Regions from separate parts of the Ruania alba genome, predicted to be linked through region 2. Evidence: predicted binding sites of a transcription regulator. Region 2 holds the regulator's gene; the other holds the start of a gene.
The links. The regulator HrcA, encoded in region 2, represses chaperone genes, less so after heat shock. The targets are predictions, from matches to a motif close to TTNGCACTCGNNNNNNNCGAGTGCNAA.

Region 1 (16,226 bases), on a different contig from region 2:
CCGGGGGCTTTCGGCGATGCAACTGAGCTCAACGGCTCAGGCGGTGCTGGCTTCTCAGAAGCCCATGCCGCCCATGCCGCCCATGTCGTCGCCACCGGCCGGGGCCGCGGGGGCCTTCTCCGGCTTGTCGGCCACGACGGCCTCGGTGGTGAGGAACAGTGCCGCGATGGAGGCGGCGTTCTGCAGCGCAGAGCGGGTCACCTTCACCGGGTCGTTGATCCCCGCGGCGAGCAGGTCCTCGTAGTCACCCGTGGCGGCGTTCAGGCCGTGACCGGTCTCCAGGCCACGCACCCGCTCCACCACGACGCCACCCTCGAGGCCGGCGTTCACGGCGATCTGCTTCAGCGGAGCGTCCACGGCGATCTTCACGATCGACGCACCGGTCGCCTCGTCACCCTCGAGCTCGAGGGTCGTGAAGGCGGCGGCAGCGGCCTGGATGAGGGCCACGCCACCACCGGCGACGATGCCCTCCTCGACGGCAGCCTTCGCGTTGCGCACGGCGTCCTCGATGCGGTGCTTGCGCTCCTTGAGCTCCACCTCGGTGGCGGCGCCGGCCTTGATGACGGCCACGCCACCGGCGAGCTTCGCCAGGCGCTCCTGCAGCTTCTCGCGGTCGTAGTCCGAGTCCGAGTTCTCGATCTCGGCGCGGATCTGAGCGACCCGCCCGGCGATGGCGTCGGCGTCGCCGGCACCCTCGACGATCGTGGTCTCGTCCTTGGTCACGACGACCTGACGCGCGGTTCCGAGCACCTCGAGGCCGACGTTGTCGAGCTTGAGGCCCACGGTCTCGGAGACGACCTGGCCACCGGTGAGGATGGCGATGTCGTTGAGCATGGCCTTACGGCGGTCGCCGAAGCCCGGTGCCTTGACGGCCACGGACTTGAAGGTGCCGCGGATCTTGTTCAGCACCAGGGTCGCGAGAGCTTCGCCCTCGACGTCCTCGGCGATGATCAGCAGCTGCTTACCGGACTGGATGACCTTCTCCAGCAGCGGCAGCATGTCCTTGACGTTGGCGATCTTGGACTCGACGAGCAGGACGTAGGCGTCCTCCAGCACTGCCTCCTGGCGGTCCTGGTCGGTGACGAAGTACGCCGACAGGTAGCCCTTGTCGAAACGCATACCCTCGGTGAGCTCGAGCTCCAGGCCCAGGGCGTTGGACTCCTCGACGGTGATGACGCCTTCCTTGCCCACCTTGTCGAGGGCCTCGGCGATCAGCTCACCGATCTGCGGGTCACCGGCGGAGATGCCGGCGGTCGCCGCGATCTGCTCCTTGGTCTCCACCTCGGTGGCGGAGGTCAGCAGCTGAGCGGTCACAGCCTCGACGGCCTTCTCGATGCCCCGCTTGAGGGCGATCGGGTTGGCGCCGGCCACGACGTTGCGCAGGCCCTCACGCACGAGCGCCTGGGCGAGCACGGTGGCGGTGGTGGTGCCGTCGCCAGCGACGTCGTCCGTCTTCTTGGCGACCTCCTTGACGAGCTCTGCACCGATCTTCTCGTAGGGCTCCTCGAGCTCGATCTCCTTCGCGATGGACACACCATCGTTGGTGATCGTGGGGGCGCCCCACTTCTTCTCGAGGACGACGTTGCGCCCCTTCGGGCCGAGGGTGACCTTCACGGTGTCGGCGAGGGTGTTGAGCCCACGCTCCATCCCGCGACGGGCCTCCTCGTTGAAAGCGATCTGCTTAGCCATTGGCGGTTCGATCCTCCGGTACTGGCATCTGGTTGGTACGGCGGGACGCCCGCGACGGACGACACCTGACCGGATGCGTTCACGTCACGCACCGGCCGGCGCCTCGTCTCGCTGACCACAGTTGTCACTCTCGCGCTGAGAGTGCTAACGCCATTATTGGCACTCTCAGGCCGAGAGTGCAAGCAGCGGGCGAAAACGCTCCTCGAACCCCGCCGAGCGCAACCTTGTGCGGCGTTGCCCGCATGATCCGCCGCACGAGGTTGCGCTCGGCACGCGGGCTGAGGTGGTCATACTGCGAGCGGTGAGCGGGGTCAGCGTGGGGCGAGGGAGGGGGTGGGGAGGGAGAAGCGTTGCGTGAGCGCACGGCGGGCGGCGTGCCAGCCCGCCATGCCATGCACACCCGGCCCGGGCGGTGTTGACTGCGAGCACAGGTACACACCCGGGATCGAGGTCGCGTACGGGTCGAGCGTGGGCCGCGGCCGGGCGGCCATCTGCCATACCGAGAGGGCACCGGAGGCGATGTCACCGCCGATATAGCTCGCATTGTGCTCCGGCATCTGGTTCGCGGGCGTGCACCGCGCGCTCACGACGACGTCCCGGAAGCCGGGTGCGAAGCGTTCGATCTGTGCGGTCACGGCCTCCGTCACGTCTGCGCCGCTCCATGCCGGCACGTGGGTGTACGCCCATCCCGGGCGCAGTCCCCCGACCTCCCGCGCCGGGTCGGCAATGGTGGGGTCGGAGAACAGGATCATCGGGCGTTCGGGCACCCGGCCGGCGGCCACCTCTGCCTCGGCAAAGGCCATCTCCTCCCGCAGCCCGCCCACGTGCACCGTACCGGCGCCGCCGACGCGTTCGTCCGCCCAGGGCACCGGGCCGGACAGTACGAAATCCACCTTCGCGGCGGCATCGCCGTACCGGAACCGGGCCAGCGCATCCCGCACCGACGGGCGCATCCGGTCCCCCCAGATGCGCACCAAGGCGGCCGGGGAGAGGTCGGCGAGGTAGGCGCGGGCACGAGGCAGCTCGTGCCAGGCAGTCACCTCATGGTCGGTGACCACGCGACCACCGTGCGCTTCCAGATCAGCGATGAGGGCCGCCGTCAGAGCCCCGGACCCACCCACGGGGATGGGCCACCCGACCGTGTGCGCCAGCGTGGCAAGCATGATCGAGGTGCCGGCCGCGGCCGGGCTCGGCAGGGTCGAGATCGCGTGCGCGGCCACACCGGTGAACAGCGCCGGGGCGAGGTCGTCGGTGAAGCGCAGGTTCCACGCGGGGCTGCCCTGTTCCACCAAGCGTGCGGCAGCGGCAGCCATGGCACCCAGCCCGCGGGCACTCAGTGCACCCTCGGGCAGCTCGCGCCGGTTCCCGAGCGCGAGCGCGGTGAGCATCTCCGCGTTCTCCACGAGCGGTCCGAAGAGCCGGTGCCAGGCGGGCCCGTCGGTGCCGAGCTCGGCCACGGTCCGCCCGAGCGAGCGATACGCAATGGCGGCACGACCGCCGTCGAGGGGTTGGGCGTAGGAGGTCTCCGGGCTGATCAGCTGCACGCCGCGGGCGGCGAAATCGAACTCACGGAAGGCCGGGCTGGCCAGGGCCAGGGCATGCACGGCCGAGCAGACGTCGTGGCGAACCCCGTCGGCCAGGGGCGAGTCGAGAGTGCGCGCACCACCGCCGGGCACGGTCTGCGCTTCCAGCACCGTCACCTCGAGCCCGGCGCGGGCGAGCGTCACCGCAGCGGTCAGCCCGTTCGGTCCGGAACCGATCACGACGACGTCCGTGCTGGTTCGTCCCATAGGTCCAGTCTGCCTTCTCACCCGGTACCCGGTCAGCCGGAGGCCGAGATGTGCTCGGCAGCAGGCGCGCGATCGGAGGGGCGTTCTCGGTCCGGTCTCCGCTTCCTGGGTGAGCCCTCCACGTCCGCGCGCGCGTTCCGCCAGGCGCCACCGATCCGGTCGGAGATGTACCGCCAGGTGACGTCGCGAATGAAGATCGCGTCGATGGCGATCATCGCCAGGGAGAACCACGGCAGCCCCATCAGCACGGCGATCCCCACGTGGAAGGAGGTGATCCCAAACAATCCGATCACCCGGGTGGGGCGCCACAGCAGCATCATCGGGAAGCACATCTGCAGGATGATCGAGCTCCACGAGATGATCGTGACGACCGGCGCCCAGGCGGTGAGCACATCGGTCAGCTCCGGCCAGGATCCGAAACGCACCGTCTGCAGCGGGTTGTAGATGGCGTACCCGTGCTGCCACGGCGCACCACCGGCCTTGAACAGGGCACCGGAGGCATACACGAAGCACACGTGCGCCGTGACAGCGACCAGAACCAGGTTGTGGGACAGGTTCGTCAACCACGCGGGCACCCACGGCTCACCGTTCCACACTCGCCGCAACCAGGGACCGGTCTCCTTCTCGACGTCAGCACGCCGACGGGCATCCAGGGACCATCTCCCGGCGGTGTCGGCGAACAGCAACGCCAGCACGGTGATGCGGAACATGTTGTCACCCTGGTCGCCCAGTGTGTCGTTCATCTCGATGAACGACGTCCACGCCACGAAAAAGATCGGCAGCACAATCTTCATCCGCCAGCCCAAGATGACCAGGATGGCAAGCCATGCAAGGGCGAGGTAGAGGATGGTGAAGGACCAGTCGTTCAGCGCCACCCGATGGAAGATGCTGAACAGGGGGATCTGAGGAAAATCGCTCAGAGGTTGGGCTGCCTCGCCGTTCCACACCGAGCCACTACCGAAGGCGTAGTAACGGGTCCGCCAGTTGGAAATCAGCAGGCCGAGTGCCGTCAGCCCGAGCAGTATCCGCGTCACGGCAAGTCCGTACCTGGCGTGCTTGGCGCCGACGAGCCAGTTCTCGGTCCACGCCAGCGTACGGTTCACCAAGGACGAGACTGCGCCGTAGAGATCTGCGAGAAGAGCCCCCGCGGCGCGGGTGCTGGTACGGGCGAGGGTGCGGGCGCGCGAACTCATCGGGTCGACTCCTCGACCGCCGGGCGAAAGATCTCCGCGAACCGTTCCCGCGATTGGCCCGGGTACTCGATGAGACCACGCCAACCGGTGACATACGGCTGGACAGCGGGGCGTTCGGCGTCGGGATCGTTGCGCTGCCCGTACGGCACCACGTTCTGGCGGCTGATGACGAACTGCACCAACACGACGTCCTCGCCCCACATCGCGTAAGCCGCCTGCGTGGCGTACGCGTTGGCGAGCTCCTCGGCTTGCAGGTACTCGGCAACCGCGCCGGCATTGCCATGCGAGCGGAGAGCCGACTCCAGACGCTGACGCCAGTCGTCGCCGCTGTAGTAGCCGAGCGCCGCGATCTCCTCCTGCTCATCGTTGAGGTCGAGATAGGCCCCCCGGAACGTACCGGCGACTTGGTTGGCACTGATCGCTGCACGGGGCGGAAAGAGGTTGTGAGTGATCATGTCGAGCTCGGCTGCTGTCGCGTCGACCCATTCGGTCTCGATCTCCTCACCGTCCCGGTTGAGGGTGGCACGGACCTGAAGGCGGTAGTCACCGTTGATCGGCTCTGGGGCGAAGACACTCCAACTCTGCCCGTGCATCGGGATCATATAGTCACGCAACAACTCACCCGGGACCACCTGCCGGAGTCCAGAGGCAGGTGCAATCCAGAGGAATGTGGCGAACACGTGCCACGCGGTGAACAGGACAGCCACGACAACGATGACCCGCTTGAGGGGCGTCATCGCTGTGCGCGACCGATCGGATGTGTGCTCGACAACCGCATCGTCCGACGACTTCTCGCCGGCCGATGTTTCTGCTGTATCGATGTCCTTGCTCGTCATTGTCGCTTTCCCGCCAGGGCGATGATGCCAGGAGACATGAACGATCGAGGTTCGGTCCCGGGGTAAGGAAGATACCCCGGGACCGAACCTCGATCAGTGCTCATCCGCTCTCGCAGATCAGCTCATTGTGCTCCGCTTCCGGCCGGAGAGCAGGATCCCTGCACCCAGGCACATGAGCGCTGCGGCGATGAGGCCGAACATCTCATCGAACTCCGCACCGGTGTCCGGCAACGAACCGCCACCGGAGGTCACCTCAGTCACCACGAAGTCGGTGTCGAGGTTCTCAGCGGGGATCTCCCCAGACTCAGCACCCGTCATCTCGACGAAGTGGTCGCCGAGCTCGAACTCCGCGTCGATCGGGAATGCGACCGTCACGTTGCCGGACTCGTCAGCGACCGCAGCGATGTCGAACGGGGTGGAGTTCACGGTGACCGTGACCTCTTCGCCCGGCTCGAACCCGAAGCCGTAGGCCTCCTGCTCGATACCCGTGTCACGGACGATGCTCTGGTAGCGCACCGTGGCCCTGAGTTCACCAGCATCAGCGTCGGAGTCAGCGTCCGAACTCGCGTTCGCCGAAGCCGCCGCCGAGGCGTCGGTCGACGCATCCGCGTTAGCCGCCACCTCAGCCGCCGCAGCGGACTCCGACGTGGCGTCGGTGTCAGCGTTGGCCGACATCTCTGCGGATGTGTCCGCAGCGGTGTCGGGGTCGGCGTCCGAGTTGGCCGCCGCCTGAGCCGCCGCTGCAGCTGCAGCATCCGGATCCGTGGTGGCATCCGCCGAGGCGTCCTGTGAGGCGTCCTCGTCAGCAGCTGCCTGCGCCGCCGCCGCCGCGCTCACGTCGGACTCAGCCGATGCGCTCGAGTCGGTGTCGGTGTAGGCCGCAGCCTCAGCAGCCGCTTCAGCCGCCGCGTTGTTGTCGTCGTCAGCGTTCGTTGACGCCGACGCCGATGCAGAGGCGTTGGTGTTCGTGTCCGCAGTCGTTTCGGAGTCCGGGTCCGTCGAGGAGTCCGGGTCCGTCGAGGAGTCCGGGTCCGTCGAGGAGTCCGGGTCCGTCGAGGAGTCCGGGTCCGTCGAGGAGTCCGGGTCAGTCGAGGAGTCCGGGTCCGTCGAGGAGTCCGGGTCAGTCGAGGAGTCCGGGTCCGTCGAGGAGTCCGGGTCCGTCGAGGAGTCCGGGTCCGTCGAGGAGTCCGGGTCCGTCGAGGAGTCCGGGTCCGTCGAGGAGTCCGGGTCCGTCGAGGAGTCCGGGTCCGTCGAGGAGTCCGGGTCCGTCGAGGAGTCCGGGTCCGTCGAGGAGTCCGGGTCCGTCGAGGAGTCCGGGTCCGTCGAGGAGTCCGGGTCCGTCGAGCTGTCCGGGTCAGTCGAGGAGTCCGGGTCCGTCGAGGAGTCCGGGTCCGTCGAGCTGTCCGGGTCCGTCGAGCTGTCCGGGTCCGTCGAGGAGTCCGGGTCCGTCGAGGAGTCCGGGTCCGTCGAGCTGTCCGGGTCCGTCGAGCTGTCCGGGTCCGTCGAGGAGTCCGGGTCCGTCGAGCTGTCCGGGTCCGTCGAGCTGTCCGGGTCCGTCGAGCTGTCCGGGTCCGTCGAGCTGTCCGGGTCCGTCGAGCTGTCCGGGTCCGTCGAGCTGTCCGGGTCCGTGGACGCGTCCACGTCCGTGTCGGGGTCCGAGCCTGCTTCAGTGTCGAGACGCACCGTGGCCGACGGGATGCTCACCTGAGCTGCCGTGGTGGTTGGCAGCAGAGTGAGCTGCAGCGCGCGCTGCGTGAAGGAATCGTCATCGAAGCCGTCCGGGTGAACGAAGTCACCCGGCTGCTCCTGCACGTTGGCGGTCAGCGAGACGAGGTTCTCCGTGATCAACTGAGCCAGCGGCGAGAGCGCCGTGTTCAGAGCCTCCACTGCTGGGCGGAAGATCGTGTCCAGCGTTCCCTCGTCGGTGATCGCCTCACTGATCGGGGTGACCAGAGCCGGCAGGATCGTGTCGGTGACAGCCTGCAGGATCGGCTCGACGATCGTTCCCACGGGGAGACCGGCGACGGTTGTGCCGGAGGTGTCGACGGTGGGCGGCACGGAGCCTTCCACGCCCGCGAAGTCGCCCAGCGTGCCAGACAGCTGGACGTCGACGGTACCGACCGACACTCCCAGCAGGGCGATGTCACCGGTGATAGCGATGTTCACGTCCGCCGCGTGCAACGCATCGGTGATCGCGTTGACGACGAGCGCGGGGATCTGGTCCAGCGTGGAACCAATCGCACCATCGAGCGCAGCCTGGATCACGTCCGGACCCAGGACCTCGGTGTTCACCGGGAGACCGTTCAGCGTGCCGTCGTAGTCGCCACCCTGAGTGTCCGCCACCAGGCGAGCCAGGTCGACGCTCACCTCGCCGGTGCTCAGGTCGATGGTGACTGCCGAGTCCGGGCTGGTCAGCGGCTCCTCGAGAACCGCGGTCAGTGCCGCCTGCAGGTCGAGATCGACCGTGGCCGTGACACCCAGCTCGTCGATCGATCCGACGCCCAGCAGCAGTGTGTTGAGCGTGTCGGTCAGGTCGACCAGCAGCGGGTTGAGCGTGGTGTCGATCGCGCCACCCTCACCGACCAGGCCGTTGATCGGGTCAGACACCGTGCCCAGGCTGTCCGACAGCGTGCCGCTGAGCCCGGCAATCGTCGGGCTGCTCAGAATCAGCGTGCCGTCAGCGATCTGGTAGTCACCGACCGGGTTGCCGTCCACATCAGTGGTGGCCGTGGCCGAGAGCGCGCCGAGCTCAACGCGAGCCTGGTCGAGCAGTGTGTCCAGACCGGCCTGCGTCAGCAGTGGCGTGAGGTCGAGGTAGGCGTTGTCGCCGGGACCCGACCCGCCCACGGCGATGGAGCCGTCGGCGTTGATCGCACCTGCCGAAGCGAACGGCACCTCGCCGTCACCGGTGCGGGCGTACTGCGCCAGCGCACCGACCGCAAGTACCCCGTTGTCGCCGAGGAGCTGGACCCCGCTGCCAAGGTCGAGGTTGAGCGAGTTCAGAACCTCGAGCGACAGCGGGTTCTGGACCTCGCCGGGCGCTGTCGGGTCGGCGCTGTAGGCACCGTCCAGTGCAACGATGTCGTTGAGGTTGATCGCCCCACCGCCGGTGAGCAGACGCCCCTCGGCCTCCGACGTGTCTGTCGCCAGCGCTGCTGCCGGCGACAACGTGCCGGAGAGCCCGAGGGCCCCCAGTGCGACCGTCGCAACGGCTGCCGTCGCTCCTGCCAGCGGCCTCTGCCACCGGCGACGCGTCCGTCTGCGCGCCGTATCAATCTGTGATTGCACGTACTCCCCCGAGCCTTGTGTGCTTATGGAGCCCCAGCGCGCGAAGAACTACGGCCGGGACATGGGTGAAAGGGCGGACGAGATGCACGCCGCAGCGCGCACGTCTCCCACGCAGACTCTACGGCCGTTCAACCTTTGAGAGCGCAGAGTCCGTATCACGGATGTATAACGATCGTGGGTCACGTTGCCGTGGCTAGGCTACGAACGATGTCCCAGCGCCCGCTCCTCGCGCTCACGGTGATCGTCGCCATCGGCGCGCTCATCGCTGTCGCTGCTTTGAGCGCGCCCCGCAATCGCGTGGATCACGTGGAGCTCTACCAGGAGGGCATCGGCATCGCACCGGATGGCACCTTGGTGATCGTCCCGGCGGGGGAACCAGTCGACTACCTCGCCGGTACGCGTGTCATCGATCCCGGCCCGGACGCAGCACCGGACACCCGCCGGGCCGCCGCCGAGCGCGCCGAGGAGACCCTCGAATGGCTCGAGTCCGGCAGCGCACCCGTCTCGGGCGGCCCTTATGACGACCTCGCGGACGCCGCGCTCCTCGACCTGCATGCGCTGATCAGCGCGGGCGACGGGCCGATCGCAGGCGCCATGCCACGATGGCGCTACGTGTGGCCCCGCGACACCGCGTTCATCGCCGCTGCCCTGACGGCGACCGGTCACCGCACCGACGCCGTCACCGCTCTGACCTTCCTCCAGGACGTCCAGTCCGAGGACGGCAGCTTCCATGCCCGGTACAGCACCGAGGGGGTGCCTCCGGACGATCGCGGGCTGCAGACCGACGGGACGGCGTGGGCGGTCTGGGCCCTGGAGCGGGTGGCCAACGACGTCGATCGCTCACCGGCGGCACAGTTGGACAGCCAGGCACTGTTGCAGCAGTTCGCTCCGCTGCTGCAGCGATCGACCACCTTCCTGCTCGACCAGGTGTCCGGCCCGGACCACCTGCCCGCGCCGTCGGCGGACTACTGGGAACACGCCGAGGACAGGGTGACACTCGGCACCGCTGCCCCCGTGCTCGCCGGGCTGGAATCAGCATCCCGCCTGTACCGGCTGGCCGGAGACCCGGACCGATCGGAGCAGACTGCCGACGCCGCCACCGCCCTGCGCGGTGCGATCGAGCAGAGTTTCGGTGCCAGCGGGTACGGCCGGTATCCGGGCAGGCACGCACGCGACGCCGCCACCGCCTTTCTGCTCCCTCCTTTCCTCGCCGAGCCGCTGCCTGGCGCAGAAAGTGCATGGCGTGCCTCGATGGCCGGAATGGCTCGCCCCGGCGGCGGCCTGGCACCAGGCACGTCCTGGCCGGAGACCTCCCTCTCGTGGACACCGCAGACCACGCTGTACGCCTGGACGGCGGCCACACTCGGGGACGAGGCGCTCGCCACCGACTACCTCACCTGGGTCGACGGTCACCGGACCGCCTCCGGCGCGATCCCGGAGAAGGTGGGGCCGGACGGTTCGCCCGCCGCTGTCGCGCCGTTGGCCTGGTCGGCCGCCCTGGTCCTGCTCACGCTCACGACGTTGGACGACCACCATCTCTAGCGGCGGCCCCCACCTCCAGGCCGTCGCTGCGCAGCGTCAGTTCACGAAGTCGGGGCGAAGCACGACATAGATGCCGTTCGGGGCGGCAGAGGCGTCCTCGACGACAGTCGAGATGCCGACCTCCTCGCCGATCGCCTCGGCCTCTTCAGCCATCTCCGCGTCGCGGTAGTAGATGGTCGAATCGGTGGGCTGGTTGAAGCCGTAGTCGTCGGCCACCACGTTAGACCAGCCGGCGTCACCGAGGATGCCCGCTGTCTCACCAGCCAGACCGACGACGCCGGCTCCGTTGAGCACCCAGACGTTCAGCCCTTGATCCAGATCGACGGTCTCGCTCGGCTCCTCGGTCAGCTCGTCGGTGGGCTCGGCTGTCTCAGTGGGATCCTCCGTCTCCGTCGGCTCGTCCGAGGGCTCCTCGGTCTGGCCGCCATCGGCGTCCCCCTCGGCGTCCTCGCCGGTGGTCGACTCGCTCACGGTCGGCGAGGCCTCCGGCCCGACGGAGGACTGATCGGAGACCGCCTGCACCACGACGAACGCGAGGATCGGCGCCAGGATGAGCACCACGAGGAAGGGCAACGCCTGCCGCCACCACGGTACCGGCGCGCGGTGCACGCCCTGCGGGACGCGATCGTCGCCGAGTGCGTCGAACTCGTCCTCGTCGTAGGGATACGGATCCTGTGTGCTCACTGCGGCAGGTTAACGTGCCGGCGAGGTGTTCAGAGGTCCGATGCGAGCCGGCGAGCGGATCGCTCCCGCTGCCGCGTGCTGCGCATCCGGCGCAGCCGCTTCACCAGCATCGGCTCGGCAGCCAGGGCGGCGGGCTCGTCGATGAGCGCGTTCAGCACCTGGTAGTACCGGGTGGCCGACATGTCGAACAGGTCTCGGATCGCCGTTTCCTTGGCGCCTGCGTACTTCCACCATTGCCGCTCGAAGGCGAGGATCTCGGCGTCCCGTTCGCTGAGCTCGCCGACCTCGACCGTGTTGCTCGGCGTGGTGAGCGGTTGCGCTGCCGCCATCGGTCCTCCTGGGTACGTGCCTCGAACTGTCGAACTTTCGCTCATCCTAGAGGCAAACGACACGCGTGTCATTCGCCTCCGACGGCGCGTGCTGTGATATCGCCACAGGGCTGCCGACGGCGGACAATCTCGTCCTAGGCTGGGTGGGGTGAACTCGACCTCACCCCCGCAGCGTCCCTTGGCCGACATCATCGACCCTGGCTGGGCCAGGGCTCTGGCCCCGGTGGAACACGAGATCCATGCGATGGGTGACTTCCTCCGTGCGGAGATTGCCGCCGGACGCGGCTACCTGCCCGCCGGGGAGCACGTACTCCGGGCATTCACCCGCCCGCTGAAGCAGGTCCGCGTGCTGATCGTGGGTCAGGACCCCTACCCCACCCCCGGTCACGCGATGGGCCTGTCGTTCTCGGTGCAACCGGACGTACGCCCCATCCCCCGCTCGCTGCAGAACATCTACCGCGAGCTGAGTGAGGATCTCGGTCTGCCCGCACCGAGCACCGGAGACCTGACACCGTGGGCGGACGCCGGGGTGCTGCTGCTCAACCGCAGCCTGACAGTGCAGCCCGGTGAACCCGCGTCGCACCGTGGCAAAGGATGGGAACGCGTGACCGACGCCGCGATCCGTGCGCTGGTCGCACGTGACCAACCGTTGGTGGCGATCTTGTGGGGACGTGATGCGCAGTCGTTGCGCACACTCCTCGGCCAGACGCCGATCATTGCCACCACGCACCCAAGCCCGCTCTCAGCATCACGCGGCTTCTTCGGGTCGCGACCGTTCTCCCGTGCGAACGAACTCCTCACCGAACAAGGCGGCACCCCGATCGACTGGACCCTCCCCTGAGGCAAATCCCGTAGCGCGCCCGCCACCAGACCCGATAAGAAGGACCGGTGAGCACCGCGAGCCCGACACCCCCGTGGCGGCGCTATGTCGCGATCGGTGACAGCATGACCGAGGGGCTGTGGGACGAGGACCCCGATCAGCCCGGTGCGCTGCACGGGTGGGCCGACCGCCTGGCGGCCGCGATCGCCCTGCGCCAGGCCTCCCACGAGTTCGAACCGCTCGAGTACGCCAACCTGGCCGTCCGTGGCCGCCTGCTCGGTCCGATCCTCACCGACCAGCTGCCCCGCGCCCTCGCTGCCGAGCCCGACCTGGTCTCCATCGTGGGTGGCGGGAACGACCTGCTGCGGCCAGGTTCGGACCCGGACCGTCTCGCCGTGGACCTCGACCGCGCAGTCCGGACGGCCCGCAACTGTGGCGCCGACGTTCTCCTCGCCACCGGTACCGACACCCGCAACGCGGGACTGCTGCGACGTATCCGCCCCAAGGTCGCCATCTACAACGCGCACATCTGGTCCATCGCCGCCCGGCACGGCGCGATGGTGCTCGACATCTGGGGGTTGCACCCGCTGCAGGACTGGCGGATGTGGGCCGAGGACCGGATCCACCTGAGCAGCCTCGGGCACGCACGGGTGGCCGACGCCGCCCTGGTGGCACTGGGTATGACGCCGGAGCACGCGAACTGGCAGGTCCCACTGCCGCGCCTGCCGGTGCGCCCGGCCACCGAGCGTCTGCGCTCGGACGCGGAGTGGATGGCCCGGGACGTCTACCCGTGGGCCGCCCGCCGGTTGCGTGGGCGCTCCTCCGGTGACGAACGCCCACCGAAGCGACCCCAGCCTCGCCCGGTGTCCTTCCCCGACCCGGAGGGGCGATTCGATGCCTGACGCGCACGGCTTCGCCTACACCGTCCACGGCACCCAGGTGACCATCACCCATCACGGGCGCTCCGCCGTCGTGCTGCGAGGCGACCGCGCGGCCGAGTTCCTCGCCCGGGTGGAGCGGGAGGACCCGCAGGAACTGATGGCCCGGCTGACCGGCAACTACAAGCGGGGCAATGAACGCACCGCACGCAACCATCCCCGCAATCGAGGGCGACGCGGCCGATGAGCTGAGGCTGCGCCGGCGGACCTCCCCGGCACCGCCCGCTGGCGGGCACGCCCCCGGCCCTCCAGACTGGTGGGAGCATCCGAGGAGGCTCTCATGTCGCAACCGGAGGTCACCGCGCGGGAAGCCCGCCGGGTCGCCGAAGAGGCACGCAGCAGCGAGTTCACCCAGGCCTCGTTCGCGCGCGAACTTTACCTGGGACGGTTCCGCCCGGAGGTGCTCTGGCCGGGTGCACCCGCCCCGACGGCAGATCCCCGGGCGGAGTCGTTTCTGACCGACCTGCGCGACTACCTGGCCGAGCACGTGGACGGGGCGCGGATCGAGGCCGAGGACCGCATCGACGACGACGTCCTGGCCGGCCTCGCCCGGATCGGCGCGTTCGGGATGACGATCCCGCGCGAGTACGGCGGGATGGCGCTCTCGCACGTGGAGTACAACCGCGCCCTGATGCTCGCCGGGAGCGCGAACCCCAGCCTCGGCGCCCTGCTCTCGGCCCACCAGTCGATCGGGGTGCCCGAACCGGTCAAGGTGTTCGGCACCCCGGAGCAGAAAGAGCACTACCTACGCCGCTGTGCCGAAGGGGCGATCTCGGCTTTCCTGCTCACCGAACCGGACGTCGGGTCCGACCCGGCACGGTTGCACGCGAGCGCAGCCCGCACCCCTGACGGCGACTACCTGATCGACGGCGTGAAACTGTGGGCCACCAACGCCGTGCTCGCCGAGGTGTTCGTGGTGATGGCGCGGGTGCCGCCCGGTGAGGACGGCGAGCGGGGCGGGATCACCGCGTTCATCGTGGAGGCCGACACCCCCGGCATCACGATCGAACGCCGCAACGAGTTCATGGGTCTGCGTGGGCTGGAGAACGCGGTCGTGCGGTTCCATCAGGTGCGGGTGCCGGCGCGCAATGTGGTCGGTGCCGAGGGCAAGGGCCTGAAGATCGCGCTCACCACCCTGAACACCGGGCGGCTGTCCATCCCCGCCCTGTGCGTGGCGGGCAGCAAGTGGTCGCTGACCATCGCTCGCCAGTGGGCGCGCGAGCGGGTGCAATGGGGTGCCCCGATCGGCAAGCATGCGGCGATCGCACACCAGGTCGCCTTCATCGCCGCTACCACGTATGCGCAGGAGGCAGTGGTCCAGCTCGCCGCCGAACTGGCCGACTCCGAGAGCGCCGACATCCGGATCGAGGCTGCACTGGCGAAGCTGTGGTGCAGCGAGATGGCCTGGCAGGTGGCCGATGCCATGGTGCAGATCCGCGGGGGCCGGGGGTACGAGACCGCTCGCTCCCTGGCAGCACGCGGGGAACGCGCCGTCCCGGCCGAGCAGCTGCTGCGCGACCTGCGGATCAACCGCATCTTCGAGGGCTCGAGCGAGATCATGCACCTGTTGATCGCCCGCGAGGCGGTGGACGAGCACCTGCGGGTGGCCGGCGCGCTGATCGATCCCGAGGCCGACTCCGCGGCCCGCACCCGGGCAGCGACCGACGCCGCCGTGTTCTACGCCGGCTGGCTGCCTCGGCTGGCGACCGGTGCCGGTGACCTGCCGGGCTCGTTCGCCTCCTACGGGCCGGCCGCCCCCGCACTGCGGTACGTCGAGCGGACCTCCCGCCGGCTCGCCCGGAACACTTTCTACGGCATGGTCCGGTGGCAGGGCGGGCTGGAGAAGCGGCAGGGCTTCCTCGCCCGGGTGGTCGACATCGGGGCCGAGCTGTTCGCCCAGACCGCGGTGCAGGCGCACGCGGCCCGCACCCCGGAGGTTGGCAGCAGGCAGCGGCTCGCCGACGCGTTCTGCCGTCAGTCCAGGGTGCGGGTGGAGCGGCTCTTCCGCGAGCTGTGGCGCAACAGTGACTCCGGAGACGAGGCGCTGGCCGCACAGGTACTCTCCGGCGATTTCACGTGGGCGGAGGAGGGCGTGCTCGACCCCGCGGCGGGCACCGGCCCGTGGATCGCTCCGGTCACGGACGGTCCGTCCACCGCCGAGAACCTGGCCCGGCGCTATCGCCGCTGAGCGATCGTCACGGGCCACTACCCGACCGGCAAGTGCTTGGCCCACCACCGCAGGATGTGCTCGAACCGCGCCACCCGGTGCTGGGGACGGCCGGACCGACTCAGCTCGTGCCCTTCACCGGGGAACAGCAACAGCTCGGCGTCGACGTCCCGCAGCCGCAGCTCGGTGTACCACCGCTGCCCCTGCTCCACCGGGCAACGCCAGTCCTGTTCGGAGTGGATCACCAGGGTCGGGGTCCGTACCTGGTCCACGTGCGCCATCGGACTCTGCGCAGCGATCCGAGCCGGGTCGCCACCCAGGTAAGCGTGCGGGAAGAACCAACCGATGTCCGCCGACCCCACGAAGCTCACCGGATCGAGGAAGCCACGTTCGACGATGGCGGCCACGAACCGCGTCGTCCGGGTGGTCAGCCACGCGGTCATGTACCCCCCGTAAGAGCCGCCCAGCACGCCCACCCGGTCGGCGTCGAGCTGCGGGTGCGCGGCCAGGGCAGCATCCAGGAACGCGAGGATGTCGGCAGCGTCGCGGTCACCAAAGCCCTCGATGATCGCCCGGGCATGCTCCTCGCCGTAGCCGAGCGATCCCCTGGGGTTGCAGAACACGACGGCGTAGCCCGCCTCCGCATAGGTCTGCACCTCGTCGAAGAACGTCGGCGTGTACTGGGCGGCAGGGCCGCCGTGAATCAGCAGCAGCACCGGGTGCGGGCCTCCGCCGTCCGGAGGCATGGCCACCCAGCCGTGCACCGGGTAACGACCGACGCTGGCAGCTTCCAGCTCCACGGGCTCGATCACGCCCGCCTCGGCACGCAGCCGGGCGGAGAGGTCGGTCAGCCGCCGAGGGTCGTGCTCAGCAGGTAACAGCCACACCTCACCCACGGAGTCGGTCCCCGACGCCACGGCGAGCGCCGTGCCGTCGTTGCCGACCACGGT
Region 2 (16,226 bases):
CAGCTCGTGCAGCAGAACGCGGGATCGACGATTCTGCTGATCCTGGCGCTTTTCGGGATCAACATCCTCGGGCGATCCCCTGCGGTCTGGGACTCCTGGTGACGATGCCGATGGCTGCTGTCGCCACGGCGTTCGCCTACCGCTCCTTCAGCGGTCAGCCGATCGCGCCGAAGGCCTGACGAAGTTACGTGGGATGGCGGCGGCTCGGGACACCACGGGCCGCCGCCGTCGTCTTCAGGGGCGGATACCGTCCGGGTGGAGAAAGTGAGATGTCATGAGTGATCACGAGCAGTGGCGGCCGGAGGGTCCAGACGAGTCTCCCAAACCGGAGCAGCCTCAGCCGCCCGAGCAGCCGACGGAAACCGCCCAGCAGAGTGGTTCGGGGCAGCAACCTCCGCACGATGCTGCGTCCGGCCAGCCGCCCCACGCTGGGCCGCCTCCCCAGGCTGCTCCATACGGCACGCCGCAGCCAGGTCCCGTCCCGGCTCAGCCACCTCCTCCCGGCGGTGGGTACGGACCGCCCACACAGCCGGGTTCAGCTCACCCTCCGTCCTATGGCGCTGCGTCCGGCCAGCCGCCGCAAGGCGGAGCCTACGGTCAGCCGCAGCCGGGTCCGTATGGTCAGCCGGTTCAGCCGGGACCAGGGCAGCCGCCGCCCCAGCAGACGGGTCCGTATGGTCAGCCCGTGCAGGCCGCACCGGGGCAGCCGCCGCATGGCGGTACCTATGGCCAGCCGGGGCCGGGCCCGTATGGCCAGCCGCAGCCGGGTGGTTATGGTCAGCAGCCCCAGCCCGGCCCGTACGGCCAGCCGCTGGGCCAGTACGCGCCGGTTGCTGCTGAACCACAGGCGACGGATGCGTTCGGCTGGGCATGGAACGCGTTCAAGGCGCACTGGAGCACCTTCGTCCTCGGACAGCTCGCTTGGGGCGCGATCATTCTGGCCGTGACGTTGCTCTGGTTCGCGCTGCTCAGCGCTATCGGTGTCTTTGGCGCAGGCATGGGTGACGAAGCGGCTATCGCCGTGCTGACCGGAGCAGGCTTCTTCGGGATCCTGCTGTTCATCGTCGTCGTCGTACTCGTCAGTGTCTTCTCGGCGGCGGGCGTGGCGAACGCCGCCGTCAAGGTAGTCCGGGGTGAACAGGTCTCGGTGGCGGACTTCTTCAAAATCCCCAACGCAGGCCACGTGCTGCTAGCGACGTTGTTGATCTCGCTCGCGGCAGCTGTCACCTCGTTCGTGATCGTGGGGCCCCTCGTGGTGATGTTCTTCGCGATCTACGCCAACTACTTCCTCGTGGACCGCCGGGACAGTACCTTCGAAGCGATCGGTAACACGATCAAGATGGCGACCGCTACCGCCGGACAGACCATCATTCTCATCCTGCTGTCGATCGTGGCAGGGATGGTGGCGAGCCTCACCTGCGGGATCGGCTCCCTTGTCACCGTGCCGCTAGTTGTGTTGGCGACTGCCTGGATGTATCAGCAGAACCTGGGGCGGATGCCCAGCGTGCGCTAGCCGATAGGCACGCCCGCATGAGGGTGTGCTGAGCCTCCAACCACGGCTGGCCACACGTCGGTGTGGCCAGCCGTCGTTGTCTCCACCGACTTCGATGGCTGGAACCCGCCGAACTCTGGAGACGCGGCGCCGACCGCGCATGCTGGGCGACGTCCTCGGTGACGCGTCTGCTCACGATCGGCGGGTGGAGCGACGTTGATGCCGAGCGCCGCGCGCATCTGAGCATGCCGGTGGCCCCGTCGACGGGTGGTGTCGGCGGGGTTCGGGGCGGGGTGGTCAGTCTGGTGGTGGGTCGGTGTGGCCGTGCGGGTTTGGGCGCGGTGGATCCGTGACCGTTTCGCTGCGTGGCTGGTCGTGCCTGCTTTCGGGCGGACTGCCGCCACGAGGGCTGCTCCGCCCGTTTCGCGCCCCCACGCTGGTGCCGGCGGTGGGAATGGGGTAGGTGCCGGTGGGTGTGACCAGGTAATGCGCACCATCGGGTGCGGCCCAGTGATAGACGCCGGGGGTGATCATGGAATACGACCACCCGGTGTGAGTTTTCGCCCGGTGGTGACGTCGGCACAAGGCGGCCATATTCACCGAGCTGGTTCGGCCGCCCTGGTCGAAGGGAACAATGTGGTCCTGGTCGGCGGAACGCGCGGAGCGGTGGCAGTAGGGGAACCGGCACTGTCCGTCACGAAGAATGATCTGCTCGCGGAGTGTCGGGCTGGCCTCATAGGTAGTGGCATCGGTGCGCCCGGCCAGATCGATCACGGGACGGACCAGTATTCGGCCGGCAGTGGAACACCATTGACGGATCTGTTCTTTGGTGACCGGTGATTTGGTGTTTTCGCACCGGCCCACGATCCCGGATCCGAACACAGGGCCCGTTTCACCAGAGTTACCCGCACCCTCACCGGTACCGGAGCTCTCACCGGTGCCGGCTTCGGTGTGGTCGTTGAGGGCGTCAGCGGGCAGGTGCAGGTAGAGCATCACAGTCCGACCCATCCCACCAGTAGCACCTGGCGCCCCCACGACACTGGTCCCGGTCGTGGTGGTCGGTGCTGCGCCACCGCCGGAAACTCCTTCACTGCCGCCCTCACCGCTGCCGGGGGTGGTGGGGATCGGGAGTGTGGTGTGTCCGCGGGCGAGGTCGCCGATGGCGATGGAGCGGCGCACATCCTCACTCGTGCCGGGCAGGAACCCGGCCAGCACCCGCGCCTGGTCGGTGACCGCAGCCTCGAGATCCAACGCGTCGGTGAGGTCGAGGCCACCCTCGACCCGCACCACCGACCCCACACCCAATCCTGCTCCTGGTCCAGGTGCTGCGGTGGTGCCTGCTTCATCGAGGCGGATGTCGAAGTGGCGCCCCTCCAACGCCGCTTCCTCATCCTTCGCGGCTTGGTCGGGGTCGAAGGTGGCCATCGCGGCACTCACGGTGCGTTCGATCTGCGCGGTCGTGCAGGATCCGATGGTCCAGGCCACCTGGGCGTCCACCCAGGCGGCACCGTCGAACGGGAGGCGTTTCGTCATCCGGGTCACTGCCCGTGCCCGGTGGATGCTGACCTGCCCGGCCCGCACCCGTTCCCAGAGTTGGGGTAGCCGGTAGGCGAGCTCGACCACCACGCCCACATAGGCCAGGGCTGCTTCGTTCGACTGCCCCAGTGCGGTCGCCAACCGAGTGAACTCCAGGTCCGAGACCAACGGGGCACCATCCCCGGCCAGACGCATCGGCTGCTCCGTCCCCGGTAGTCCGGCGTGCTCGTCCGGAACCGGTAGGCCCGCGTGCTCGTCCGGGTCGAACACCGGCCCACCCCTCAAGGCGCCCAGGGTGGCCGGGTCGATCGCCCGCTCACCCACCCAGGCGATCACCAGCTCAGCACACGCCACATCAACCGCCCGAGCCGCAGTCCGGTTCTCGCGCACAGCAGCCAACACCGCATTCCCGGCCGGAGCCGAGAACGCGGAACCAGTGGCTGTCGAGGTCATGGCTTTATTCTCCCAGAGGGCACTGACATTGCGCTGGACAGCATCGGCACCTGTGGATAAGTTCCGGTCAGACGAGAGATGGTGATAGCCCGTCCTGGACCATTGACACAGAATCCCTCAGTCAGCGGTTCAGGAATGCTCATCCACACGGCAGCCAGCTCGTTCTCGACCCGTGCCGAGAACATGGAACCAGTGGTTGTCAACGTCATCCCCACATTCTTCCAGCGGGGTATGACAGTGGACTTACCCAGGCCAGTTCCTGTGGAAACAGAAACGAGCGCCCCGGGTCAGTGGTGTGCAACCGACACCCCGGACATTGCCAGAGCCTCGCCTGCACACCGGTCCCGACTACAGGAAGCACGGCACGACCGGGCCCGAGAGCACGGAACGGCGGCCGGCAAGATTATGGCGAGCAGGACAGGCCCAGCGGGCAGGTCCAGCGTCGAGGTGCGAACAGGATTATGGAGCAGTGACGAAGTCGACGAGCTCTTCCACTCGTCCCAGCAGACTGGGTTCGAGATCGCGATAGTCGCGCACCGTGCCCAGGATGCGCTTCCAGCCACGCGCGATATCGGCCTGATTGCTGGCCGGCCAGCCGAGCGCCGTCAGGGTCCCGACCTTGATGTCGGTACCCCGGGGCACGTGCGGCCATGCCTGTAGCCCGACCCGGGCAGGCTTGACGGCCTGCCACACGTCCACGTACGGGTGCCCGACCACGAGCACATTGTCCGCGCCGAATCGCCGTACCACCTCGCTCGCCACCCGGGATTCCTTGCTCCCGGAGACGAGATGGTCCACCAGCACGCCGACACGCCGCCCCGGCTCGGGTCCGAACTCGGTGAGACGCTCCTCCAGGTTGTCCACACCGTCGAGCAGCTCCACCACGACGCCCTCGATCCGCAGGTCGTCCCCCCAGACCTTCTCGACCAGCTCAGCGTCGTGCCGGCCCTCCACCCAGATGCGCGACCCCCGCGCCACACGCGCCCGTGCGTCCGCCACGGCGAGCGAGCCGGACGCCGTCCGGGCACGTCCCTGGGGTGCAGCGGCAGGTCGATGGGGAACCAGCCGCACCGGCTTGCCATCCACCCAGAATCCCGCGCCGAGCGGGAAGGTGCGGGTGCGCCCCTTCCGATCTTCAAGGACCACCACCTGCTGGCCACCGCTCTTCTCCACGCGGACCACGGCACCGACCCACCCGGATTGCACATCCTCCACCACCAGCCCTGGTTCAGCCGGGATGTCCTGGGTGCGCACCCGGGTGCGCTCGTGCGGGTCCTGGGAGAGCACGTCCGTGCCGTATCGATCCTGAGTCACGCTGTGAGAGTAGAGGTGACAGCAGGCGCGCCCCAGGAGCCACGCGGTGAAGTGGGCGAGACAACCGCGTAGAATTGGCACTCGCCCACGTCGAGTGCTTGTTGAGCCAGGGAGGTGATCCGGTGAGTTCGCAGCGACAGTTGCAGGTATTGCGCGCCATCGTGCAGGACTACGTGCGCAGCCGCGAACCGGTCGGCTCGCGCAACCTGGTCGATCGGCACAACCTCAATGTCTCACCGGCCACGATCCGCAACGATATGGCGGCCCTCGAAGAGGGGGGCTACATCGCCCAGCCGCACACCTCGGCGGGGCGGATCCCCACGGACAAGGGGTACCGCCTGTTCGTGGATCAGATCTCGGTGATCAAGCCGCTCTCCGGGGTGGAGCGGCGAGCGATCGGTGAGCTGCTCGACGGTGCTGTGGACCTGGACGATGTGCTCGAGCGCACCGTCCGCCTGCTCGCTCAGCTCACCCAGCAGGTCGCCGTCGTCCAGTACCCGTCGTTGCGTCGCTCCGCGCTGCGACACGTCGAGCTGATCCCCACCAGCCCGCGTCACCTCCTCGTGGTGATCATCACGGCGAACGGCCGAGTCGAGCAGCGCACGGTCGAGTCGGCCACCGAGCTCGACGAGACGATGGTCGCCGAATTGCGCGCCCGCGTGAACGCGGAGGTCGCCGGCCGCAACGCCGCTCGTCTGCGTTCGGTGCTGACGAGTGTGGAGGAGGCGTTCGCACCCGCCGACCGCCCGCTGGTCGCCGACGTGCTGGGGACGATCACCGACACCTTGTCCGAAGATGCCGAAGAGCGCATCGTGATGGCAGGGACCGCCAACCTGGCCCGCTCCGACGTGGACTTCTCCGGCACCATCGGCCCGGTCCTCGAGGCGCTCGAGGAGCACGTCGTGCTCCTGCGGCTGCTCACCGAGATGGCTGCCGGGGACGTCGAGGCAGCCGCACGCAGGGACCACCCGCTCGCGGTGCGTATCGGCAGCGAGACGCACCATGAGAACCTGTTGGAGACGTCCATCGTCGCCAGCGGTTACGGTGGCGAGGGCACCGAGTCGGTCGGGCAGCTCGGAATCCTCGGCCCGACCCGGATGGATTACCCCACCACGATGGCCGCCGTGCGCGCCGTCGCCCGCTATCTCTCCCGCTTCCTCGGTGGCTGACCCACCGTGACCTCCGACCCAGAAAGCCACACGTGACCGACTACTACGCGACCCTGGGCGTCTCCCGCGACGCCAGCACCGAGGAGATCAAGCGGGCCTACCGCAAGCTCGCCCGGCAGCACCACCCGGACGTCGCCGGTCCGGGCAGTGAGGACAAGTTCAAGGACATCACTGCCGCCCACGAGGTGCTCTCCAACCCCGAGAAGCGCCAGATGTACGACATGGGCGGACAGCCCGGGATGGGCGGTGGTGGCGCCGGTGCCGGATTCGGCTTCTCCGACATCTTCGAGACCTTCTTCCAGGCAGCCGCCGGTGGCGGTGGCTCCCGTGGACCTGCGTCCCGGTCGCGCCGCGGTCAGGACGCCCTGCTGCGCATCAGCATCGACCTGAACGAGGCTGCATTCGGCGTCAGCAAGGACGTCGAGGTCGAGACCGCCGTCATGTGCACCACCTGCCGTGGCACCTGCTGCCGGCCCGGCACCAGCCCCACCACGTGTGAGATGTGCCACGGTCGTGGCTCGGTGCAGCGGATGGCTCGCTCCTTCCTCGGCCAGGTGATGACCACCTCCGCCTGCGCCAACTGCTCCGGCTTCGGTACCACCATCAACGACCCGTGCACCGAGTGCGCCGGCGAGGGCCGCGTGCGCACCCGCCGGACGGTCCGGGTGAACGTGCCGGCCGGCGTCGACGACGGCACTCGGATCAAGCTCACCGGGCAGGGTGAGGTGGGACCAGCCGGTGGGCCTCCGGCCGACCTCTACGTGGAGGTGCGGGAGAAGCGGCACCCGCTGTTCACGCGCCGCGGGGACGACCTGCACTGCACGACTGACCTGCCCATGACAGCCGCAGCACTGGGCACGGTGCTCGAGCTGGAGACCCTGGATGGCACCCGCGAGCTCGACATCCGCCCGGGCACCCAGCCGGACGAGATCGTCACGCTGAGAGGTCTGGGTGTCGGGCACCTGAACGGTGGCGGACGAGGTGACCTGCACGTGCACGTCCAGGTCACCGTGCCCACGAAGCTGGACGAGGACCAGGAGCGCCTGCTGCGTGAGCTGGCCGGGCTTCGGAGCGAAGAGCGCCCGGAGGCTCGTCTGGCACCGGCCGGCAACGGTGTCTTCTCCCGATTGCGGGAGAAGCTGCAGGGCCGGTGAGCCGCCCCGTCTTCCATGCGGTCGCGGGCGATCTCGACGGCGCCCGGTCGGGCCGGTCTGTCGTCCTCACCGGTGCAGACGCCCGGCACGCCGTCACGGTGCGGCGGGTACGCAGCGGTGAGGTGATCGACCTCGTCGACGGCGCAGGGTTGCGGGTCTCCGGCACCGTCACTGAGACGTCGGGTGGCCAGGACGCCACCGTCACGGTCACCGCCGAAAAGATCAGCAGCGAACCTGCCCCCGATCCGGAGCTGGTCCTGGTGCAGGCGCTGGCCAAGGGCGGGCGGGACGAGCTCGCCCTGGAAGCCGGCACCGAGGTGGGCCTGGACCGGGTGGTGCCCTGGCAGTCCGAACGTTCGGTGGCCCAGTGGCGGGGCGAGAAGGCCCGCAAGGGGGTCGCCCGCTGGCAGCAGATCGCCCTCGCGGCAGCCAAGCAGTCGCGTCGGGCGTGGGTGCCGGTGGTCGAGGAGCTGCTGGTGGGGCGCCAGGTCCTCAAGACCGTCACGTCCGCCGTCGACGCACGCAGCACAGTGCTCGTGCTGCACGAGGAGGCGAGCGCCCCGATCGCTGAGGCGAGCATCGACGACTCAGCCGAGCAAGTGTTGGTGGTTGTGGGTCCCGAGGGAGGGCTCTCCGAGCCGGAGGTCACAGCCCTGACCGAAGTCGGAGCGCAGGCAGTCCGCCTCGGTCCGCACGTGCTCCGCACCTCGACGGCCGGGCCGATCGCGCTGGCGCTACTCGCTCAGCGGCTCGGTCGCTGGGCCTGAGGACGATATGAGGTCGGCGCCTGTCGGGTCGCCTCGGTAGGATCGACATATCCGAGCCCACCCACGAGGGGAAGATTGGGGACATCCGCCCCGCCCATGACAAGTTCCAGCTCTCCCGCCGCTGACGGTTCCGTGCGGCATCAGGTGACCATTCCCGAGCACGTGCCCATGGTCGCGTTGCTCGGTCAACGTGACGAAGTGCTCACCGCCATCGAGGCAGGTTTTCCCTCGGTGGATGTCCACGTGCGCGGCAACGTGGTCACCCTGACCGGACGCCCGGGCGACGTCGCCCTCGCCGAACGGCTCGTGGACGAGCTCAGCGAGATCGCCTCCTCGGCCACGCCGCTCACCTCGGATGCAGTGGAGCGGGCGATCAAGATCCTCACCGACAGCACCACCGATCGCCCCGCCCAGGTGCTCACGATGAACATCCTGTCCAACCGGGGCAAGACCATCCGGCCCAAGACGCTCGGACAGAAGGAGTACGTCGAGTCGATCGATCGGAACACCCTGGTGTTCGGGATCGGACCGGCCGGTACCGGGAAGACCTACCTGGCGATGGCCAAGGCGGTGCAGGCGCTGCAGGCCAAGCAGGTGAACCGGATCGTGCTCACTCGCCCCGCAGTGGAGGCAGGCGAGCGCCTCGGGTTCCTCCCCGGTTCGCTGAACGACAAGATCGATCCGTACCTGCGCCCGCTCTATGACGCGTTGCACGACATGGTGGACCCGGAGTCGATCCCGCGGTTGATGGCCGCCGGCACCATTGAAGTGGCCCCGTTGGCGTACATGCGCGGACGCACCCTCAACGATGCGTTCATCATCCTCGACGAGGCGCAGAACACCTCAGCCGAGCAGATGAAGATGTTCCTCACCCGGCTCGGTTTCGGGTCCAAGATCGTGGTGACCGGCGACGTGACGCAGATCGATCTGCCCGGTGGGGCGGACTCGGGGCTGCGGGTGGTGCAGGACATCCTCACCGATCTCGACGATGTCGCGTTCTGCCGACTTACCAGCGCCGACGTGGTGCGGCACCGGTTGGTGGCCGACATCATCGATGCCTACTCGCGGTTCGAGACGGAGCGTCCCAGTGCCTCGGCCCGCGCCGAGCACGGTGGTCGAGGCTCGCGACCCTCCCGTCCGGCACGAGGCAGCTCGGAGGGGCATCGATGAGTGTGGAGATCACCAACGAGTCCGGGCACCGCCTGGACGAGTCCGAGTTCGCTGCGTTGGCTCGGCACGTGCTCGACGCGATGCACGTGCACCCGCAGGCCGAGCTGGAGATCCGGTTCGCCGACACCGAGGTGATGTCCGAGCTGCACGTGCGGTGGATGGACGAAGACGGCCCCACCGATGTGCTCTCCTTCCCGATGGACGAGCTCCGCCCGGGTGTGGAGGGGGAGCCCAGCGCTGAGGGCATGCTCGGCTCGATCGTGGTGTGTCCGGACGTGGCTCAGGAGCAGGCGCGCACCGCCGGTCACTCGGCCGAGGAGGAGATGCTGCTGCTCGCCACGCACGGGATCCTGCACCTGCTCGGTTTCGATCACGTCGAGCCTGAGGAGGAGAAGGAGATGTTCGGCCTGCAACGCCAGCTCCTGCTCACCTTCCTGGCGGGCCGATGAGCGGCCAGATGAAGGCGCCCGACGGCGGGGCGCGCGATCACCGCGCAGGTTTCGTCTGTGTGGTGGGTCGCCCGAACGCCGGCAAGTCGACCCTGACGAACGCCCTGGTGGGGCAGAAGGTGGCGATCACCTCGGGTCGCCCGCAGACGACCCGGCACGTCATCCGCGGCATCGTGCACCGGGACGACACTCAGCTGATCCTGGTGGACACTCCTGGAGTGCACCGCCCGCGCACCCTGCTCGGGGAGCGGTTGAACGAGCTCGTGATCGGCACGCTGGCCGAGGTGGACGCGATCGCCTTCTGCCTGCCCGCTGATCAGAAGGTCGGACCGGGGGACCGGTACATCGCGGCCCGGCTCGCGGAGGCACGCACTCCCGTGGTGGCGGTGGCCACCAAGTCCGACGCCGTCGGTCGCCCGCGCCTGACCGAGCACCTGCTGCAGGTGGCCGAGCTGGGCGAGTGGGCCGACGTCATACCCGTCGCTGCCCCCACCGGGTACCAGCTGGACGAGCTCGTGGAGGTGTTCCGCAGCCACATGCCGCAGTCGCCTCCGCTGTACCCGGACGGCGAGCTCACCGACGAGCCGGAGCACGTGATGGTAGCTGAACTGGTGCGGGAGGCCGCTCTGGACGGTGTTCGTGAGGAGCTCCCGCACTCCCTGGCGGTGGTGGTGGAGGAGATCGTGCCGCGAGAGCGGCCAGCGAAGGACGGACGTGAGTTGCTGGATGTGCGGGTGAACCTCTTTGTGGAGCGAGACTCGCAGAAGGCCATCGTGATCGGCACTCGCGGTTCCCGGCTCCGTGAGGTCGGCACTCGGGCACGCCGCGGTATCGAGGCGCTGCTCGGCGCTGCGGTCTACCTGGACCTGCACGTGAAGGTGGCCAAGGACTGGCAGCGGGACCCCAAGCACCTCCAGCGCCTGGGGTTCTGACGCGAGTGTGCCCGTTCAGGCGCTTCGACGCCTGGCGCCGATCAGAGATGGATAATCTGACACGGTGAAGTACCGGAAGATCGTGGTGACGCTGGTCATCGTCATCGTCTTCGGGATGATCGGTTCGCTCAGCGGTCCCCGGTGGACACCACAGCCGCTCGAAGAGACCATCGTCCCCGAGAGCGAGGACGTGGCGATCGGTGGACCCGTGCGCACGGACCCGGTCGGTACGTATGAGATCGACCAGCAGGTCTTCGAGGTCGCTCTGGATGGCGCCCAGGTGCTGGCCACCCTGACGTTCCCCGTCGGGGCGCCGGGGGAGCGCCCCGGGATGCTCTTCATGCACGGTGCGGGCACCGGGGCGCACACCAACTTCGCCGACCAGGCGCAAGCATTGGCCAGCGCCGGCGTGTACGTGCTGGTGCCGGCGAAGCGGCTGGACACGTACACCACGGCGAGTCGGGACTACCCCGCGATGGCACAGGACTACCTGGCCTCGTGGGAGGTGCTGAGGGACTGGCCCGGGGTCGACCCGGCCCGGGTGGGCGTCTATGGGGAGAGCGAAGGGGCCTGGATCGCCCCGATCGCTGCCGTGCAACAGCCTGCGGTGGCGTTCGTGATCCTCGTTTCCGCGCCAGTGGTGGCGCCGCGAGAACAGGTGGCCTTCGCGGCGGACTCGTACCTGCGCAATGTGGGTGTGCCGGAGTCGTTGTTGCGCGCCATCCCTCGCGGAGTGGGAGCTCAGCCGCCCGGCGGGGGGTTCGAGTACGCGGACTTCGACGCTGAACCATGGCACAGCCGTGTCACTCAGCCGGTGCTGATGACCTACGGCACCGACGATCCGTCGATGCCGATCGTGCAGGGCCCGTTGGTGTTCATCGACAGCATGGCCGAGGCGGGGAACACCGACTACACGGTGCGCTACTTTCAGGGTGCGAATCACGGCCTGCGTCTCGACGGGGAGCTGGTCGAGGGGTTCGTGGACGTGCTGGCCCGTTGGACGCTGGGGCTGCCGGAGACCGCGGACGCCGAACCGAGGATCGCCGGTGCGCAGCCGGAGCAGCGCTTCCGTGCGGCACCGTTGGACCACCCACACTGGTACGCCGACGGCGACATGCTGGTCTGGACGCTCCTGGGGTCGTTCGTGCTCCTGCTGGTTGCCCCGGTGGTGTGGTTGGCGGGCCGTGGCGTGGCCCGGATCCGGGGGCGTCACCCGCACACGTTCCCACCACCGCTGGCGCGATTCACGGCCGCAGTGTCACTGAGCTCGGTGGCGATCATGGTGGTCTTCGCGGCCTACGTCGCCTATGTGGCCTCGCTGGCGCTCAACTACCGCACCGACGACCTCGTCGTGCACGGTGGTTGGATCGCCTTGCACGCGCTGGGCATCCTCACCGTCGGAGTAGGGGTGCGATCGGTGGATGCCGCTGCGAACGCGCGTCGTACGCTCGGCCGGACCGCGTTCAGCGCCAGGCAGGCGGTGATCTGGTGGAGCGCGCATCTCGGTGCGACGTCGTTGCTGATCATCGCCGCGTACTGGGGGGTGTTCCCGACCCTCTTCTGACCACCGTAGGATCGACCGCAGCTCAAGTCGGAAGGGCTGGGCGAGAAAGGATGAGCGAACCGGTGCAGGTGGCGTGGGGAGTCGGGACCGACGCAGGCGGTCGGCGTGCCGTGAACGAGGACGCCGTGCTCGCGAAGCCGCCGTTGTTCCTCGTGGCCGACGGGATGGGCGGCCACATCCACGGCGCCCTGGCGTCGGCTGCGGTGGTGCAGGCGTTCGAGGAGTTCATCGATGCCTTCGACCCGAACCACGAGGTCCGTCCGGACCAGGTGCAACAGGCCATTCGGGCGGCGCAGGATCGGATGCGGCTGGCGCTCCAGGGGGAGGTCGATTCCGAGGGGGTGCCGGTCACGGCTGGCAGCACCGTCTCCGGGGCGCTGATCACGGTCCACGAGGGGGCACCGTTCTGGCTGGTGTTCAATGTCGGCGACTCGCGGGTGTACCGGTACTCCGATGACGCCCTGACCCAGATCAGCGTCGATCATTCGCTCGTGCAGGAGATGGTGGACTCGGGTGCCATCGACGACGTGACCGCGCGGCACCATCCGCAGCGCAACGTCATCACCCGGGCCGTGGACACTCACACCGATGCCGAGGCCGATTTCTGGCGGCTCCATGCCGGTGCCCGGGACAGGTTGGTGATCTGTAGCGACGGCCTGAGCGGCGAGCTCACCGATGCCGAGATCGCGACCGTGCTCGCCGAGGAATCGTCGGCGACGGCGGCAGCGGAACGTCTGCTGAACGGTGCGGTCGCCGAGGGAGCTCGGGACAATGTCTCGGTGATCGTGGTGGATCTGGAAGGAGCGGACATCTCGATGACGGCGCCTCGAACGCGCACGGAGGACGACTTCGCCGATACGGTGCCCAGAGGGAAGCGGCTCACGCAGGAAGGGGAGGCGTCATGGCAGCAGTGACTCAGGTTCAGGCGCGCTATCTGACCGGATCATGGTCGGCGATCGTGACCAACGCTGGTGCGGCCCTGCTGCACCCGTCATTCAGCTCCGTGCATGTGCGCACTCTCTGGGATGCGATGGCGGGTGGTCGTCCGCTCAGCTCCTGGCTGGAGATTCTGGCCGGCGGTGGCCTCACCAGCCTCGCCGACTTCGCCCTCGTGGAGCGGTCCGGCGATCAGTTGCGCGTGCTGGTTCGTGGTGGTGCCGTGGTCGTCTGCGGTGAGGAGTCGTTGCGGGCCCAAGGGATGAGCACCTGGCGCGAGGCTGTGCTTCCTGCGGAGGACTTCCGGCTCGAGTCGGGTACAGCCGACGGCGGACGGCACCTGGAGGAGGATGGCTTGCCCTGGTCCCTGGGTGTCGTGGCGGCCGATGCCGTCGGTGTTGCGACGGCGGAACCGGGCGATGTGCGCCCCGCCGGAGCGGCGGCGCCGGTCGTTGCCCCGGTTGCCGCGGAGCCCGAAGCATCACCGGTGGTGCCTGACATGCCCGAGCCGGTGGTCGAGATGGAGCCGGAGGAGCCGTCCTCGCCATCGGCGGACGAGCCCGAGCCTGAGGTCGTTCCCGAGCCGGAGACAGGCCCGGAGCCGCAGGAAGAGCCCGTCGTAGAGCCCGAGCCCGAGCCCGAGTCCGAGCCTGAGCCTGAGTCAGCGGTCGAGGAGGAGGTGTCCGAGGCGACGGTGCACCCCTCGGTCGAACCGGCACCCGAGCCACCGAGCGGCATCATCGACTCGGTGCCGTGGACCGTCGCGGACGCTGCACGGCAGGGCAGCCTGGAGCCCGAACCGCACGCTCCGGACGCTGGCGGGATGGGTGGTGACGCCATTGGCAGCGGGGCCGCGGACATCGACGAACACACGGTGCGTGTGCCGTTGCGCGGACGTGGAGGGGGGCAGCAGGATGACGCCCCCGCGGCTGCACCCACGGGGGGCGGTGACCTCGAGGGTGATCACGACGGGTCCACCGTGATGGTTTCGGACCTGGCGAGCATGCGCGACGCCACGATCGTGCCCGGCACCGGTGAGCCGGACGACCTCACCGGTTCTCCACCGGGCGACGCTCTCGGCATCCTCGCACTCTCCACGGGTGCGCGGATCCCGCTGGACCGGCCGGTGCTGATCGGACGGGCACCCGAGTCGAGCCGGTTCGGGGTGAATGTGGAACCGCGCCTGGTCACGGTGCCCAGCCCCGAGCAGGACATCTCCCGGACGCATGTTGAGCTGCGAGTCGAAGGTGACCACCTCCTGGTGACCGATCTGAACTCCACGAACGGAACGATCGTGGTCATCCCGGGCGGACAGCCGCGACGGCTGCACGCCGGCGAAGCGGTGCCGGTGCCCACCGGTACCGTCATCGATCTGGGCGATGGGATCTCCGGCACCATCGAAGCGCCGGAGCAGGCCTGAGCGACGTGGCGCGACGACCTCCTTCCCGGCCCCCGGAGATTCCGGGGTACACCCACGATCGCTTGCTCGGCAGCGGTGGTTTTGCTGACGTCTTCCTTTACCACCAGCACATGCCCCGTCGCGAGGTGGCGGTCAAAGCCCTGTTGGCGAGCGCCGTCACGGACGACGGGCTGGAGCAGTTCACGGCCGAGGCGAACCTCATGGCCCAGCTCTCCACCCACCCGTCGATCGTCACCGTCTTCCACGCGGCCACCACCGAGGACGGCCGCCCGTACCTCGTCATGGAGTACTGCCCACGCCCGAACCTCTCGGTGCGCTACCGCAACGAGCGGATCGGGGTGGCTGAAGGGTTGCGGATCGCCGTGCGCCTGGCTGGTGCCGTGGAGACGGCTCACCGGGCCGGCATCCTGCACCGGGACATCAAACCAGCGAACGTCCTGACCACCGCCTATGGGTGGCCGGCACTCACAGACTTCGGCATCTCCGTGGCGACCGGCACGAGTGCGGCGGAGGACACCGAGCAGGCCGGTATGTCGATCCCGTGGGCGGCGCCGGAGTTCTTTGCCGACGACGCCCCCCGCGGGGTGCCGGCGGACGTCTACGCGTTGGCTGCCACGATCTACACCCTGCTCGCGGCGCGATCGCCGTTCGAGCTCCCCGGCCGGTCCAACACGGCGCTCGATCTGATCACCAGGATCGAGCGGGACCGGGTGCCGCCGATCGGACGCGACGATGTGCCCGCCTCGTTGGAAGCCGTCCTCGCGCGGGGAATGGCCAAGGATCCGGCACAACGCTACGGCTCGGCGGCGGAGTTCGCCCGTGCCATCCATCAGGTGGAGCAGGAGTTGCACCTGACACCGACCGCCCTCGACATCCCGGACACCTCCTGGATGGACGGGCCGGCAGACGGCGACGACGGCGAACAGACCCGGGTTCGTTCGATCAGCACCGTGCCGCAACGCGGGCCCGTTCAGGACGACGCCACTCGGCTGCGCGGGGTGGCCTACGCCGCGCCTGAGGCGCCCAGTGCCGCCGAGCAGGCTCCCGCACCGGCCGACCCCGCGGTGCCCGACCCCGCAGTGCCCGCCTCGGCGGCCGGGGACGGCTCGCGCCTGCGTCCTCGTACCCGGACAGCCCTCATCGCCTCGGCCGCGGCAGTGCTCGTGGCAGGCACGGTCACGGTGATCGCCTACGGGGCGCTGAACTCGGGGACACCGATCGACCCGACCGAGCCCACCACCGAACCGATCACCGCGCCGACGGTGACGACGCGTGCGGCGCCCCCACCGCCGGAGGGCCTCACCTTGGAGCGGGACGGCGGCGACGTGCACGCGGCCTGGAGCGTTCCCGAATACGATGGCGAACTGGAGTACGCCTACCAGGTGACCGAAGGGGACTCGGCAGGGGGCCTCACCTCGGTCGGTTCGACCACGTCCGTCGCGATCGAGGACGGAGCCGACCGGGTGTGCATCCTGGTGGTGAGCATCAACGAGGACAGGCAGTTCTCGGACGAAGCAGACAGTCCGCAGGAGTGCGTATGAGGTGGCAGGGAGGAACACGGACATGAACGTCCAGGTGGAGTTCTGTGGGGAATGGTTCGACGTCGTCGACGGGCAGACGTTCCAGATCGGTCGTGAGGGTGACCTCGAGATCGACGACAATCCCTACCTGCACCGTCGGTTCCTGACCATCTCCTTCCACGACGACCTGTGGTGGCTGGAGAATGTGGGTAGCCGCATCTCCGCCACCGTGGCCGACTCGGACGGCAACATGCAGGCGTGGCTGGCGCCGGGCGCCCGACTCCCGCTGGTGTTCGCGCACACCTCTGTGCTGTTCACCGCTGGCCCGACCACCTACGAGCTCGGCATCG

Region 1: groL (chaperonin GroEL) is a predicted target of HrcA. The motif match lies at 1,811-1,837, and genes of this name have one in related genera.

What each region holds. Positions count from the first base shown of each region.
Region 1 is NZ_FNTX01000002.1:1,716,095-1,732,320, reverse strand. It holds gene groL (chaperonin GroEL) at 55-1,689, opposite strand; gene BLU77_RS18115 (phytoene desaturase family protein) at 2,001-3,479, opposite strand; gene BLU77_RS18110 (HTTM domain-containing protein) at 3,512-4,672, opposite strand; gene BLU77_RS18105 (DUF5819 family protein) at 4,669-5,409, opposite strand; gene BLU77_RS22240 (choice-of-anchor G family protein) at 5,626-8,796, opposite strand; gene BLU77_RS18090 (glycoside hydrolase family 15 protein) at 9,004-10,338, shown strand; gene BLU77_RS18085 (LytR C-terminal domain-containing protein) at 10,375-11,022, opposite strand; gene BLU77_RS18080 (DUF3263 domain-containing protein) at 11,052-11,351, opposite strand; gene BLU77_RS18075 (uracil-DNA glycosylase) at 11,500-12,192, shown strand; gene BLU77_RS18070 (SGNH/GDSL hydrolase family protein) at 12,240-13,073, shown strand; gene BLU77_RS18065 (hypothetical protein) at 13,066-13,296, shown strand; gene BLU77_RS18060 (acyl-CoA dehydrogenase family protein) at 13,390-15,297, shown strand; gene BLU77_RS18055 (S9 family peptidase) at 15,315-16,226, opposite strand, start outside.
Region 2 is NZ_FNTX01000001.1:1,301,916-1,318,141, forward strand. It holds gene BLU77_RS06045 (hypothetical protein) at 1-102, shown strand, start outside; gene BLU77_RS06050 (hypothetical protein) at 686-1,513, shown strand; gene BLU77_RS06055 (HNH endonuclease) at 1,790-3,481, opposite strand; gene BLU77_RS06060 (DUF3097 domain-containing protein) at 3,941-4,795, opposite strand; gene hrcA (heat-inducible transcriptional repressor HrcA) at 4,918-5,964, shown strand; gene dnaJ (molecular chaperone DnaJ) at 5,997-7,118, shown strand; gene BLU77_RS06075 (16S rRNA (uracil(1498)-N(3))-methyltransferase) at 7,115-7,885, shown strand; gene BLU77_RS06080 (PhoH family protein) at 7,982-9,055, shown strand; gene ybeY (rRNA maturation RNase YbeY) at 9,052-9,504, shown strand; gene era (GTPase Era) at 9,501-10,436, shown strand; gene BLU77_RS06095 (alpha/beta hydrolase family protein) at 10,501-12,000, shown strand; gene BLU77_RS06100 (PP2C family protein-serine/threonine phosphatase) at 12,051-12,914, shown strand; gene BLU77_RS06105 (FHA domain-containing protein) at 12,902-14,356, shown strand; gene BLU77_RS06110 (serine/threonine-protein kinase) at 14,362-15,897, shown strand; gene BLU77_RS06115 (FHA domain-containing protein) at 15,920-16,226, shown strand, end outside.